2 regions of the Nocardia sp. NPDC049526 genome follow, and region 2 is predicted to be linked to the other one. Evidence: riboswitches for the same ligand, from Rfam matches in the RefSeq annotation. Region 2 holds a riboswitch; the other holds the start of a gene.
The links. A riboswitch is a leader RNA that binds a small molecule or an ion and turns the genes downstream of it on or off. The one in region 2 is predicted to bind S-adenosylmethionine.
Positions count from the first base shown of each region.

Region 1 (5,763 bases), on a different contig from region 2:
GCCGGCCAGGCGCATGACGGATCACGCGGCAGAAGCGGCCGTGCCGATGCCGAGCGCGGCGAGAATGGCCGCGCTGATCTGTTCGAGCCGATCGCGAACCTGTGGGCGGCGCAACATCGCAACCGCTCGTGACGCCAGCACGGCGAGCAGGATCATCTCGACGGCGGCAATGGAGCATTCGATGGCGCCGAGGGCGAGGGTGTTCAGAAAGGTGACATCGGTGAGGAATTGCGGCAGAACCGCCAGGTAGAACAGCCCGACCTTCGGGTTGAACATGCACGACACCAGACCTGCGGCGAATGCCGAGCGGATCGAGGCGGGAGCCTGCGCGGCCGACTGTCCGGACGCCGCGGCGGTGCCCGCCCCGCGCTGCTTGCGGTGATCGATCAGCGCCCGAATTCCCAAGTACACCAAGTAGATTCCGCCGACGACCTTGAGCGTCCGGTAGGCCGTCGCGGACTGTTCCAGCAGGGCGGCGACGCCCGCTGCGACCACCACCGCCCACACGATCCCGCCCAATGCCGAGCCGATCGCCGCGGCGATACCGGGTCGCGCGTCCACGATCGAGAAACGCAGCACCAGGAACGAATCCGGGCCGGGCGTGATCGACAGCAGAATGCACAGGCCGATAAAGCTGAGCAGCAGGGAAAGCGTCACCTCTCGATCAGATCGCACATCGCTCGGCATTGCAAGGTTATTTATTCGACTGCATGTGTATGCAGAAATGATTCGGTTGACAGGACGGTGTGGCATCTGCCAATCTCGGTTCAGGTCATGAGTACCAGCGTCAAGCCCCGGCTAGCTGGTCGGCAACCCTCCTCCGCGGCGGGGTGCTCCGGGTGACGACCGGGCCGCAGCCCGACCGGGTGCGGCAAGCGCGGACTCGGATGATCACCTGATTTCGGGTCCCACAGCCGATGGGATTTGTGATGACCGCTGTAGTTGAGCAGAGCTGTGCCGCCCTCGCCCGGGTTTCCGGCGACGACCTCCAGGTGCCGCTCGTACAGGGCGGAACGACCACCTACGCGAACTTCGACTACGCCGCTAGCGCACCGGCATTGGCGCAGGTCACCGACCGCGTGCAGCAGCTGCTGCCGTTCTACGCGAGCGTGCACCGCGGTGCCGGTTACGCCTCGCGGATCTCCACCGAGTGCTACGAGGCCGCGCGCGGCTCGGTCACCCGCTTCCTCGACGCCGCCGACGACCAGGTGGTGGTGTTCACCCGCAACACCACCGATTCGCTGAATCTGCTCGCCGCCTGTGTGCCCGGCGACACCGTGGTGCTGGATATCGAACATCATGCGAACTTCCTGCCCTGGACCCGGCACGGTCGTCGCGTCGTCAAGGCCGCGGCGACCGTCGAGGAGACGATCCGCCAGCTGATCGCCGAATTGTGCAGTAGGCCGGCGGCATTGCTCGCGGTCACCGGCGCGTCGAATGTGACCGGTGAGGTGCTGCCACTCGAGCGCCTGGCCACCATCGCGCACCAGTGCGGTGCGCGGATCCTGGTCGATGCCGCGCAACTGGCACCGCATCGTCGAATCAGCCTGCGCGCCACCGGAATCGACTACCTCGCCTTTTCCGGCCACAAGCTCTACGCACCGTTCGGCGCGGGAGTGCTTGTCGGACGCCGGGATTGGCTCGATGCCGCCGAACCGTATCTGGCGGGCGGCGGGGCGGTCCGCGAGGTCACCACTACCAGCGCGGAATGGGCATCGGCACCACAGCGTCACGAGGCCGGTTCGCCGAATGTGCTGGGCGCGGCCGCACTCGCCGCCGCATGTGACGCGCTGTGCGCGATCGATCCGAAAACCCTTGCCGCGCATGAGCGACTGCTCGCCGATCGCCTGCGTGCCGGGCTGTCCGCGATTCCGGGCGTCAACCTGCTGCGCATCTGGGACGACAGCCCCGACACCGTCGGCATTGTCGCCTTCACGCTGGACGGATTCGTCCCCGGACACGTCGCGGCCTATCTCTCCGCCGAACACGGCATCGGCATTCGCGACGGCCGCTTCTGCGCCCACCCGCTGCTCGAGCGGCTCGGCCTGGACGGTGCGCTGCGTGCCAGCATCGGCCTCGGCACCAGCTCCGCCGATGTGGATCGGCTGGTCGAGGCCATCGCCACCCTGGTCGACACGGGTGCGTCGTGGAATTACGCCAGTACTGACGGACTTTGGAACCCGACACCCGAGACCCGTCCCTTCGCCCGCCTCGACTCCGGCAACGGTGCCGCGCCCTGCTCGATCGGCTGATCGGAGCCGCGGCGTGGCATTGGGCCGATGCGGTCCGATGACCAGATGAATCCATGCGCGGCGGACGAACAAGCGCGGGACCCCGCCAGGGATTTCGAATCAGCCAGGTCGGCACGATCCACCCGGGTGTGCAGACTTCGCTCCGAAGAATTCACCAAATAATTTGCGGCACCGCGGAACCGCCGCTCCGGCCCTTACGTCTAGAAAGGTGATGACACTCGTCCGGCCGGGGCGGGGGAACGGAAAGGCGGCTGAATGAATTCGGCAGAGCGGGACGCGCTCCAGTCCTGGACGGACGGGATGCGCGGCCGAGTCGACCAGATGACCGATGTCTACGAGCGGCAGCTAGAGCAGTTCGGCGCGGCGAAATCCGAGCTGGCCAACCTGACGGTGCAGGGCTGGTCCCAGGATCAGCTGATTCGGGTGACGGCGAATTCGGCGGGCATTCCGCTGGATGTGTGGGTGGCGCCGGAGGCGTTCAAGCGCTCGAATCCGGAGCGCCTCGGTGCGGCGATGACCGAGGCGGCGCAGGCCGCGGCCCGGGCCGCCAAGGAACAGCTCGACGCGCGCCTGGCGCCGGTGCTGGCGGCGGTATCCGAGGTCGGGCTGCCCGAGGATCCGTTCGGCGAACTGCCGACGATCGCCCGGCCCGACGGAAATATCCTGCCGCCGCCTCCGCCGGAGCCCGAACCGGAGCTGGAGGCGCAGTTCCCGCGGCGGCTGGACGAGGATCCGGACGACGAGGGCCCGCACTGGAAGGGCTGGTAGGTCATGGGCAACAGCAACTTCCGCATCGATCCGGAACAGTTCCGTTCGATTGCGACCGAAATTGGTTCGCTGGGCACCGAATTCGCCACCGAGGTAGCGGAATTCACAAGCGCGCTGAGCGCGGACGGCGACGGCATCGGCGATGACGAATTCGGACAGGCATTCCTGCAGAACTTCCTCGGCCCGACCGAAGATGCGACCGAGATGCTCGACGGTGTGACCAGCCTGCTCGGTTCCATCCAAAAGCGTTTCACCGCTGTCGCGGACGCCGTGACGACGACCGATGGGGACTTCGAGTCGGCCGTCGAGAAGATCACCGGCCTGCTCGACGAGAACGGCAAGGGGTAGCCGCATGGGGCTGCAGATACCATCGGCGCTGGAGCCGGTGGCGGCGGTTGTCGTCTATCGCTGGCCGAAGGCGGATGAGACCAAGCTGTTCAGTTTGGGCAATAAGGCCGAGAAGATGGCGAATACGCTGGAGAAGTACTCCGGCAAGATCGATACCAAATTCCAAGAGGCACTTGGCCATATCGAGGGCGAGACCCACGACGCGATCGAGCGCTATCGGCAGAAGACGATGCAGGCGGTCGAAACGCTCACCGATCTGCTCCGCGATATCGCCCTGGCGCTGCGCATCTATGCATCGCTGATTCTGGCCATCAAGCTGTACATCATCTCGATGCTGATCTACACCGCCATCCAGTTGGCGGCAGCCGCCGCGGCGGCGGTGCCGACCCTCGGCGCGAGTACCGCCGAGGCGGCGGCGATGCAGGTCGCGATCCGCACCGCCATCACGCAGGCGCTGCGCAAGCTGATCCAGCAGATCCTCACCCAGACGGTGATCAAGGCGGCGACCGGCGCATTGACAAGTACCGCAAAGGAATTCCTGCGACAGACCATCGGGATCGAGATGGGTACTCGCGACGGTTACGACATCGACAGGCTGGTCGAATCGGGTGAGCGTGGGGCACTGGATGGGGCCATCCAGGGCGCGCTGAACAAACTCGGGTTCAATAGCACCGATACGAAGAAGTTGGCCGAGCAGCTCACCACCACAGCGTTCGGACCGGCGCGCAATTACAAAGCGCTGTACGACGGTTCGGAACAGACCGAAACCTCGGGCAGCAAGAACGAGTCGGATACGACAACCACGCAGCACGCACCGTATGTGAGTCCGTCGCCCGGGGGTACGACCTTCACCGCCGGTACGTCGACCGACGATTCTTCGACCACGCAGCACGCGCCGTATGTGAGTCCATCGCCCGGGGGTACGACCTTCACCGCCGGTACATCGACCGACGATTCCTCGCCGCAGCACGCGCCGTATGTGGCACCGTCCACGACGCCGACGCCTACTTCGATCCACGACACGACCGCGCCGACGTCGACGCACGGTCCGTATACCACGAGCACCTCGCCCGGGAGTCCACCCGAGCCGACCACTGATCCACCACCGAAGGAACCCAGCCAAGACGAGCTGATCCCGGACGCGACCACGCCCTCATCGCTGGATATGGGCGCGGGTGACACCTTCCACATCGAGGTGCGCACCGGCTCATCCCTCGACCTATAGCGTTGTCGCGCAGGCGAATCCGCCCGGCCGCGCTCAGCCTTCGAGCGAGGTCGGGCGGTAGTAGCGGCCGCGATAGTAGAGCAGCGGTGCGGCGCTGGGCTGTTCGTCGGTTCGGTCGTGGACCCGGGTGACCAGACCGACGACGAGGGTGTGGTCACCGATGGGGATCAACTGCTGGATGGTGGCACGAATCCAGATGGGCGTGCCGTGCAGCACCGGCTCGCCCGTGTCCAGGGTGGTCCACAGGGAGCGGTCGCTGAAGCGTTGATCAGCGGTGCGGGCGAAACGCTTGGCCAGATCGTGCTGGTGTTCGCCGAGGAAATGGACCACCACGGAGTCGGCGGCCTGCAATGCCGTCAGGCTCGACGAGGTGTGGGCGATATTGAAGGAGACCAGCGGCGGCTCCAGGGACAGCGATGCGAAGGAGGTCGCGGTGAAGCCGACCGGGCCGTTCGCGGAGCCCAGGGTGACGACGGTGACGCCCGCCGGATAGTGTCGCATGGAGGCGCGATACAGCTCGGCGGTGATACCGCTCAGATCATCGGGAATCTGGATGTCCGTGGCGGGGGGTTGAGCTTCAGTCACATGACGAAACTACGCCGGGCGTCTGGGTGGCGCTCAGTCCACGTCGATCGCAAGCCCGGCGGTGATACGCACGAGTTCGCGAAACGAGGTGCGGAATACGGTATTCGGATGGCCGCCCGCGGCCCAGACCTCCCGGTGCGTGGACAGCACGTTATCCACCCACGTCGGCAGGTTGGTGGGATGGCCGACCGGCGCGATGCCGCCGATGGGCTGACCTGTCACCTCCTGCACCATCGCGGCGGGGGCGCGGGTGAGCTTGCCTTCCAGCCGTTCGCCGGTGCGCCCGAGGTGGACCTGGTGTGCGCCGGAAACCAGCAGCAGCACCGGATCATCGTCCAGGAGGAAGACCAGTGATTTCGTGATGGCGCCCACATCGACGCCGAGTGCCCGTGCGGCATCGGCGGCGGTGGGCGTGGGGGCGGGCTGAGTGACGATGACACCATGGTGGCCGCGCGCGATCAGGGTATCTGCGACCCGGCATGCGACTGGTGGAAGCGACCTGCGCATGGAACCAGAGTAGAGCGATTGCGGGCAGTATGCCGGTCGGTTTTCGGTCAGTGGTCGGGATGTACGACGGAGAACCAG
Region 1 covers NZ_JBITMA010000001.1:1,033,923-1,039,685, forward strand. The annotation lists gene ACIBW7_RS04515 (LysE family translocator) at 22-657, opposite strand; SAM riboswitch class IV at 771-884, shown strand; gene ACIBW7_RS04520 (aminotransferase class V-fold PLP-dependent enzyme) at 930-2,252, shown strand; gene ACIBW7_RS04525 (YbaB/EbfC family nucleoid-associated protein) at 2,508-3,020, shown strand; gene ACIBW7_RS04530 (hypothetical protein) at 3,024-3,368, shown strand; gene ACIBW7_RS04535 (hypothetical protein) at 3,373-4,593, shown strand; gene ACIBW7_RS04540 (flavin reductase family protein) at 4,627-5,178, opposite strand; gene ACIBW7_RS04545 (YbaK/EbsC family protein) at 5,212-5,685, opposite strand.
Region 1: it holds a riboswitch for S-adenosylmethionine, as region 2 does, so the genes downstream of both, ACIBW7_RS04520 (aminotransferase class V-fold PLP-dependent enzyme) here and ACIBW7_RS27270 (amino acid ABC transporter permease) in region 2, are expected to answer to the same signal.

Region 2 (5,763 bases):
GCCTCGGCCTCGATTTCCGTACGCGGCCGACGCTGCGCGGAAATCGGTGCGAGCGTGACATTGTCGAGCACCGTCAGATGCGGGAAGAGATTGAACTGCTGGAAGACGAAGCCGATATGCGATCGCTGTTTGCGCACGTCGCGGTCCGATAGCGCATGCAACTTATTACGACGCAGCCGATATCCGATCAGTTCGCCGTCGATGTGCACGGTGCCCGCATCCAGCGACTCCAGATGGTTGACCACCCGAAGCAGCGTCGACTTGCCGGAGCCGGACGGTCCGATCACGGTGACGACTTCACCGGCCCGTACGGTCAGGTCGATGCCGGCAAGTACCTCGGTGCCGCCGTAGGACTTTCGCACGCCGCGCACCTCGACCGCAGGAGCCCGGCCCACTTCTACCGGTGCGCTCATCGGGTCGCTCCGCGCGGTGCGGCGGAACCGGCTTCGGCGATTTCGCGCAGCCTGCGCCAGACCTTCTGCACCGGTGTCGGCGGGGGCGTGCGGTGCGCGCCCTTGGCGTAGTGGCGTTCGATATAGAACTGCACCACCGACAGAATCGTGGTCAGCACGATGTACCAGACGGTGGCCACCATGAGCAGCGGCACCACCCGGCCGTTGCGGCCGTAGATCACCTGGACCTGGTAGAAGAGTTCCGCGATCGCCATGACCGACACGATCGAGGTGCCCTTGAACAGGCTGATCACTTCATTGGTCGCATTCGGCAGGATCGAGCGCATGGCCTGCGGGACGATGACCGTACGGAACTGCCGTACCCGCGGAATACCCAGTGCCGCGGCTGCTTCCAGCTGCCCAGGATCGACCGAGATATACCCGGCCCGGATGATCTCGGCCGCATACGCCGCCTGATGCAATGCGAGTCCGATGACGGCCGCGGTGAATCCGCTGATCACCCCGTTCACCTCGAAGGTGAGAAAGGAAGGGCCGAACGGGATTCCGAGCGAGAGCTTGTGGTACAGGTAGGCGATGTTGAACCAGAACAGCAGCTGCACGATCAGCGGAATCGAGCGGAACGCCCAGATATAGACCCACGAGATCACCCGCAGCACCGGATTATTCGACAGTCGGGCGATCGCCAATGCCGTACCGATCAGGAATCCCAGCGCCGTGCCCCACAGGGTCAGCTCCAGGGTGACCTTCAGCGCCGACAGCACCGATTTCGCGGTGAAGTACTTGGCGAATGTCGACCAATCCCAGCCCGGATTGGTGGCCAGTCCGTGGACGAACTGCGCGAGTAGCACGAGCGCGATGGCGCTGATGACCCAGCGCCACGGGTGCCAGGACTTGGCGATCGCCGGTGCGCCGGTAGTGCCTACGGTGGCGGTGGGTGCAGCCGGTATCGGGACATCCGATACCGGAGTATCGGATGCGACGGACGCGCTCATATTTCGGTTCCTCCATCGTTCCCGGCGGAAGCACCCGCACCCGGTGACCGGGGGGTTGCTGCGACGTCGACGAGCCAGGTCTCTCGGTCGCTCTGGATGGTGTGTCCGACGCCGAGCACGGGTCGGTCAATGGGCCTAGCCGAAATATCATGCGAAGCAGGCGAAGTCCGGCACAAGGGTACGAATCAGCGTGAGCGCAGACCTTGTTTGTGTGGTCGTGAGCAGGCACTATTGTCCCGGTCGAGCAGTGGATCGTGGCATTTCGGACCCGGTTTTCCGTGTGCTCTTCGTCCGAATTTCCCACCTTCGGATCGCCGCGGCGGCCCATCGGAACGCGCGGCGCGAATGTGTCGACCGCCGGAATAGACGCTGTTGCGAAGGTTTGCCGGAGTACTCTCGGACCTCGATTCGTGCCCGACGATGAGGAGGTCTGCCGTGACCCTGCTGCGCCGTCTGACCACGCTAACCGCCATCGCGACCGGTACGGCCGCGCTGACTCTCGCCGTCCCCGGCATCGCCGCCGCGGGTCCGGCGCCGATGCCCGCACCAGCCGTTCCGGCCGCGACCGCACCCCCCGCCCAGGCCGCACCCGGTGATCTGTTCGCCGGTTATCGAGCCGTCGTAGAGGCGCTGCGCACGTTGGGCATCGACCCGTTCCTCTACCCGGCGGTCGCGCCGTTCTGCTCCGACACCGGCAGCCTCGGTCTGGTTCCCGCGGTTGCGGGCGCAGTCCCGGGGCCGTGGCCCAAAACCACGGTGGCCATTCCGGGACTCGACCCGAGCGCCGTCAAGGCGGGCCAAGTCATGTTCACCTTCGTCCCCTACGGCCTCGGCCCGGACGGCACGAATGCTTCGGGCATGAACGTCGCCTGGGTCAACCTGGCCAACGGCCGCAGCGGCATCACCGCCATGGGATCGATGTCCGATGTGGTCCGCACGATGGTGCCCGCCGAAATCCCCGCCGAGGTAAGGCCACTGGCCGAACGCGCCATCCAAGACTTCGTCGCCGTATTCCCGGTCGGTGGGGTGCGCGCGGTTCCGGTCGACACCGGATCCGGCACTGTACTCGCCGCAGTCTTCGGCACCGTGGACAACGGCACCAAGTCCTGCTTCTTCCTCCCGACCATAGGACTCACCTCGGTGCGCTGAGCGGTCCGATCAAGATCAGGTGGAACTGGTGGCGGGTCTTCTCGGGTGATGCTGCCACAGATTCCACCTGATCTTGATCAGCGGTTGGGCGCGAGGGGGCGGGTCTTCCAGGTCAATGTGCCGGTGCGGTGGGCGCGGCGGGAGCGGGTCCAGAGCCGGAGGTAGGCGTCGATGGAGATCGGATGTGCCAGGGCCGCAAGGGCGTCCGTGCGGGTCGTGGTGCCGCGTTCCAGTGAGCGCGCGAGCAGGCGGCTGGCGACCGCGGCGCCGTAGCCGATGAGACCGGCGGTGCGTACGGAGCCTCGGCCGCCGATCGCGGCCAGTGGGGGCGCCCAGTAGGCCAGTGTCGCAACAGCTCCCACTGCCGCACCGCCGATTGTCGTGCCGCCGTAGGCGGACCACAGCCAGCGGTTGTAACCGATCTCCAGTTCGGCTGCGCCACGATACATTCGGGTGCTCGCCGCCCGCCCTGCCGCGACCAGCGCGGTCCGGCGACCCGAGCGACGGAGTGCGCGAGCAATATCCAGGTCCTCGGTCGGGCTCGCGGCGACCGCGGCATGCCCGCCGATGGCGTGGTAGGCGGTGGCGTCGAACACCAAGAACTGGCCGCAGGCCACGGCTGTCGAGGGGCGCAGGCTGCGATTGGCGGCGGTGATCGGCAGGCTCGTCGCCCACGACCAGCACAGCAGCGGCTGCACCAGCGCCTCGGCCAGCGATTCGGTCACCTGGTACGGCCACGGTGACAACAATGCGGCTCGGCTGCGGCGCAATTCGGCGGTCGCCGCGGCGATCGCATTCGGCGCCAGTCGCACATCGGCATCGAGAAAGATCAGCACCGTGGCATCCGCCAACTCGGCCAGTCGCGCGCAGGCCGCGGCCTTCCCGGTCCATCCGGGTGCGGGTTCGGCCTCGGAGCGGAACACCGTGAAGCGCGCATCGCCCGCAATCGCGTCGAGCGCGGCCGCTTCGGTCCCGTCCGACGACGCGTCGTCGAGAATCAGCACCCGCAGTCGCGGCACGCCCACCTGGCCACGGAGATCATCGATCAGCTCGGGCAGTCGCTGTGCCTCATCGCGTGCCGGGATGCACACCGACACCGGCTCGATCACCGTATTCGGTCCGGCCGAGAGCCTGCGCATCGTCACGCGATTGAATAACGCGGTCCCACAACCGAACAGCGCGATACCCGCGCCCGTCCACGCGGCGATCGCCGCGCCCGCGCGTAGGGTTCGCGTCAGCGGCGGGTCAGCGAACGCCACAGATTGCTCGGTGAGAAGTTGGTTTCCGGTGCACCGGGCGGTGCCGGGTTGCGATCCATATAGGCGATGGCGGCGATGATGGCGGCGACGGCGAGGGTGATACCGCCGACGATGCCTGCCCAGCCCGCGAAGGAGCGGGTATTCGGGTCCGCGTAGCTGACCTCGGCGCGCACGGTAGAAACATCGCCGGGCGGCAGTTTCCAGGAGACGGTCGAGTCGTCCTCGCGATTGCCGTTGGTCTTGGCGACGCGGGCCGGGAAAGCCACGGTGAACTGCACATCCGAACCGTGCGGCGGAACGGATTTCAGATCGACCCGGCCGTTGAGGCTGACCAGGTCGCCGGTGCGCTGGAACGATAGGTTGAACATGCCCTGGGTCTGATCGGAGAGCGCGCCGAGCTGGCCGACCTCACCGAAGGACAGATCCTCGAAGAACACCTTGCTGCCGACATAGCCGTCCTGGCTGTACGGCTCGACCCGCACCTTCGCGGCCAGCGAATCGGGCGCCTTCAACTGCGGACCCTTGTCGTTGGCGTCCGCGGGCACCACCGCGGCCACGATCCGACCGGAGACCCGGTCATTGGACGACACACCCATCGATACCTGGACCCGCAGGCAGCCCGCGAGCATGGGCACCAGCATCGCGGCCAGCAGTACTACCGCGGCCACCCGCGCTCCGGGCCGGGGCGAACGTGGCGGTAGAACCGATGTGTCGGGCATCGCGGTGAGAGGACTCGGCTGCACGGCTCACATCGTGCCAGGCGGTCGCCCCGAATTGCCACGCGACGGGCGGAACGCACGCCGACCGAAGTATCGGACAGCCGGTCCGCATCGCTTCAGCCCCGCCGGGGCCGCGACCGACCGCACCAGCAGTGGCACGCCGAGCACCCCCAGCCCGACGCACCCGTACCAGGCCGAATACGGCAGATCGAGGAACACCGCGTGCGCGAGCGTCGACCCGAGCCAGGTCCACATGAACACCGCCACCGGGACCACCGCGTCTGCCGAGATCGGGGATACCGGCTCTCGGGATCTGTGCTCCGGACTGATCGGGTCAGGCGTTCCCAACTCCAGCGCCGGTGTTCCACCCTCCGCGGCCTCGGGGACTGCCGCCGGTGTCCGCGCTGTCGACAGCATGCGCTCTGCCGCGGGCGCGAACGTATTCGCACTCGCCGTCCCCAGGACATGATCCAAGCCGGTCAGCAGCAACGCCATCACCAGCGCCACCGCGAACCACCCCAGATAGTTGGTGTACGGAATCTCATCGAGCCCGGGCAGCCCCCGACCGGCGGCACCCCAAGTCCACTGCCCATCCGCCACCATCTGCGGATCGAGGAACAGATCCCAACCCACAGCCCCGACCGCGGTCGAGACAACCCGCCCGGCCCACCGCCGAGTCAACAATCCGGCGACCACCCACACCGGATACAGCCCACCGGTCCAGGCCAGCGCGACCACCAACGGCACCCCCGCCACCGCCGGCCCCGATCTGCCGTCGGCATACTCATAACAACCGAATGGGAAACCCGTTGCGGTACCGATGATTTCGGCAACCAGTCCGAGCCCGGAGACAATCACGACGAACCCCAACGCGTACCTGATGCCGCGCGTCGCCACCGCGTGCACCAGCGCCGTCCCCGCCGACAACAGCACGACCGCGACGGTCACCCGATCGCGAGCGACGCCCGAGGCAAGCGGATAACTGATCTGCACGAGCACGAGCAGCACCGCCGGGACCACGGGCGCCAGCAACCGCGGCGTCCATCGAAAGGCTGACGCCGACCGCGAGCGCCGACCTGCGCCGCGCCGACTTGCCGGGTTCCCGTCAGCACCGCGGACCTCGGAGTCCGTTGCCTCAGAGGACTCGGCTCGCCGGGTGGCTTCTGGACTGGCCGGACTATGGATGTCGGAATCCGTTGTGTTGGAGGATTCCGCCCATCCGGTAGTCTCT
Region 2 covers NZ_JBITMA010000009.1:120,588-126,350, reverse strand. The annotation lists gene ACIBW7_RS27275 (amino acid ABC transporter ATP-binding protein) at 1-413, opposite strand, end outside; gene ACIBW7_RS27270 (amino acid ABC transporter permease) at 410-1,405, opposite strand; SAM riboswitch class I at 1,415-1,508, opposite strand; gene ACIBW7_RS27265 (hypothetical protein) at 1,841-2,554, shown strand; gene ACIBW7_RS27260 (glycosyltransferase) at 2,632-3,693, opposite strand; gene ACIBW7_RS27255 (LppM family (lipo)protein) at 3,789-4,532, opposite strand; gene ACIBW7_RS27250 (carotenoid biosynthesis protein) at 4,560-5,564, opposite strand.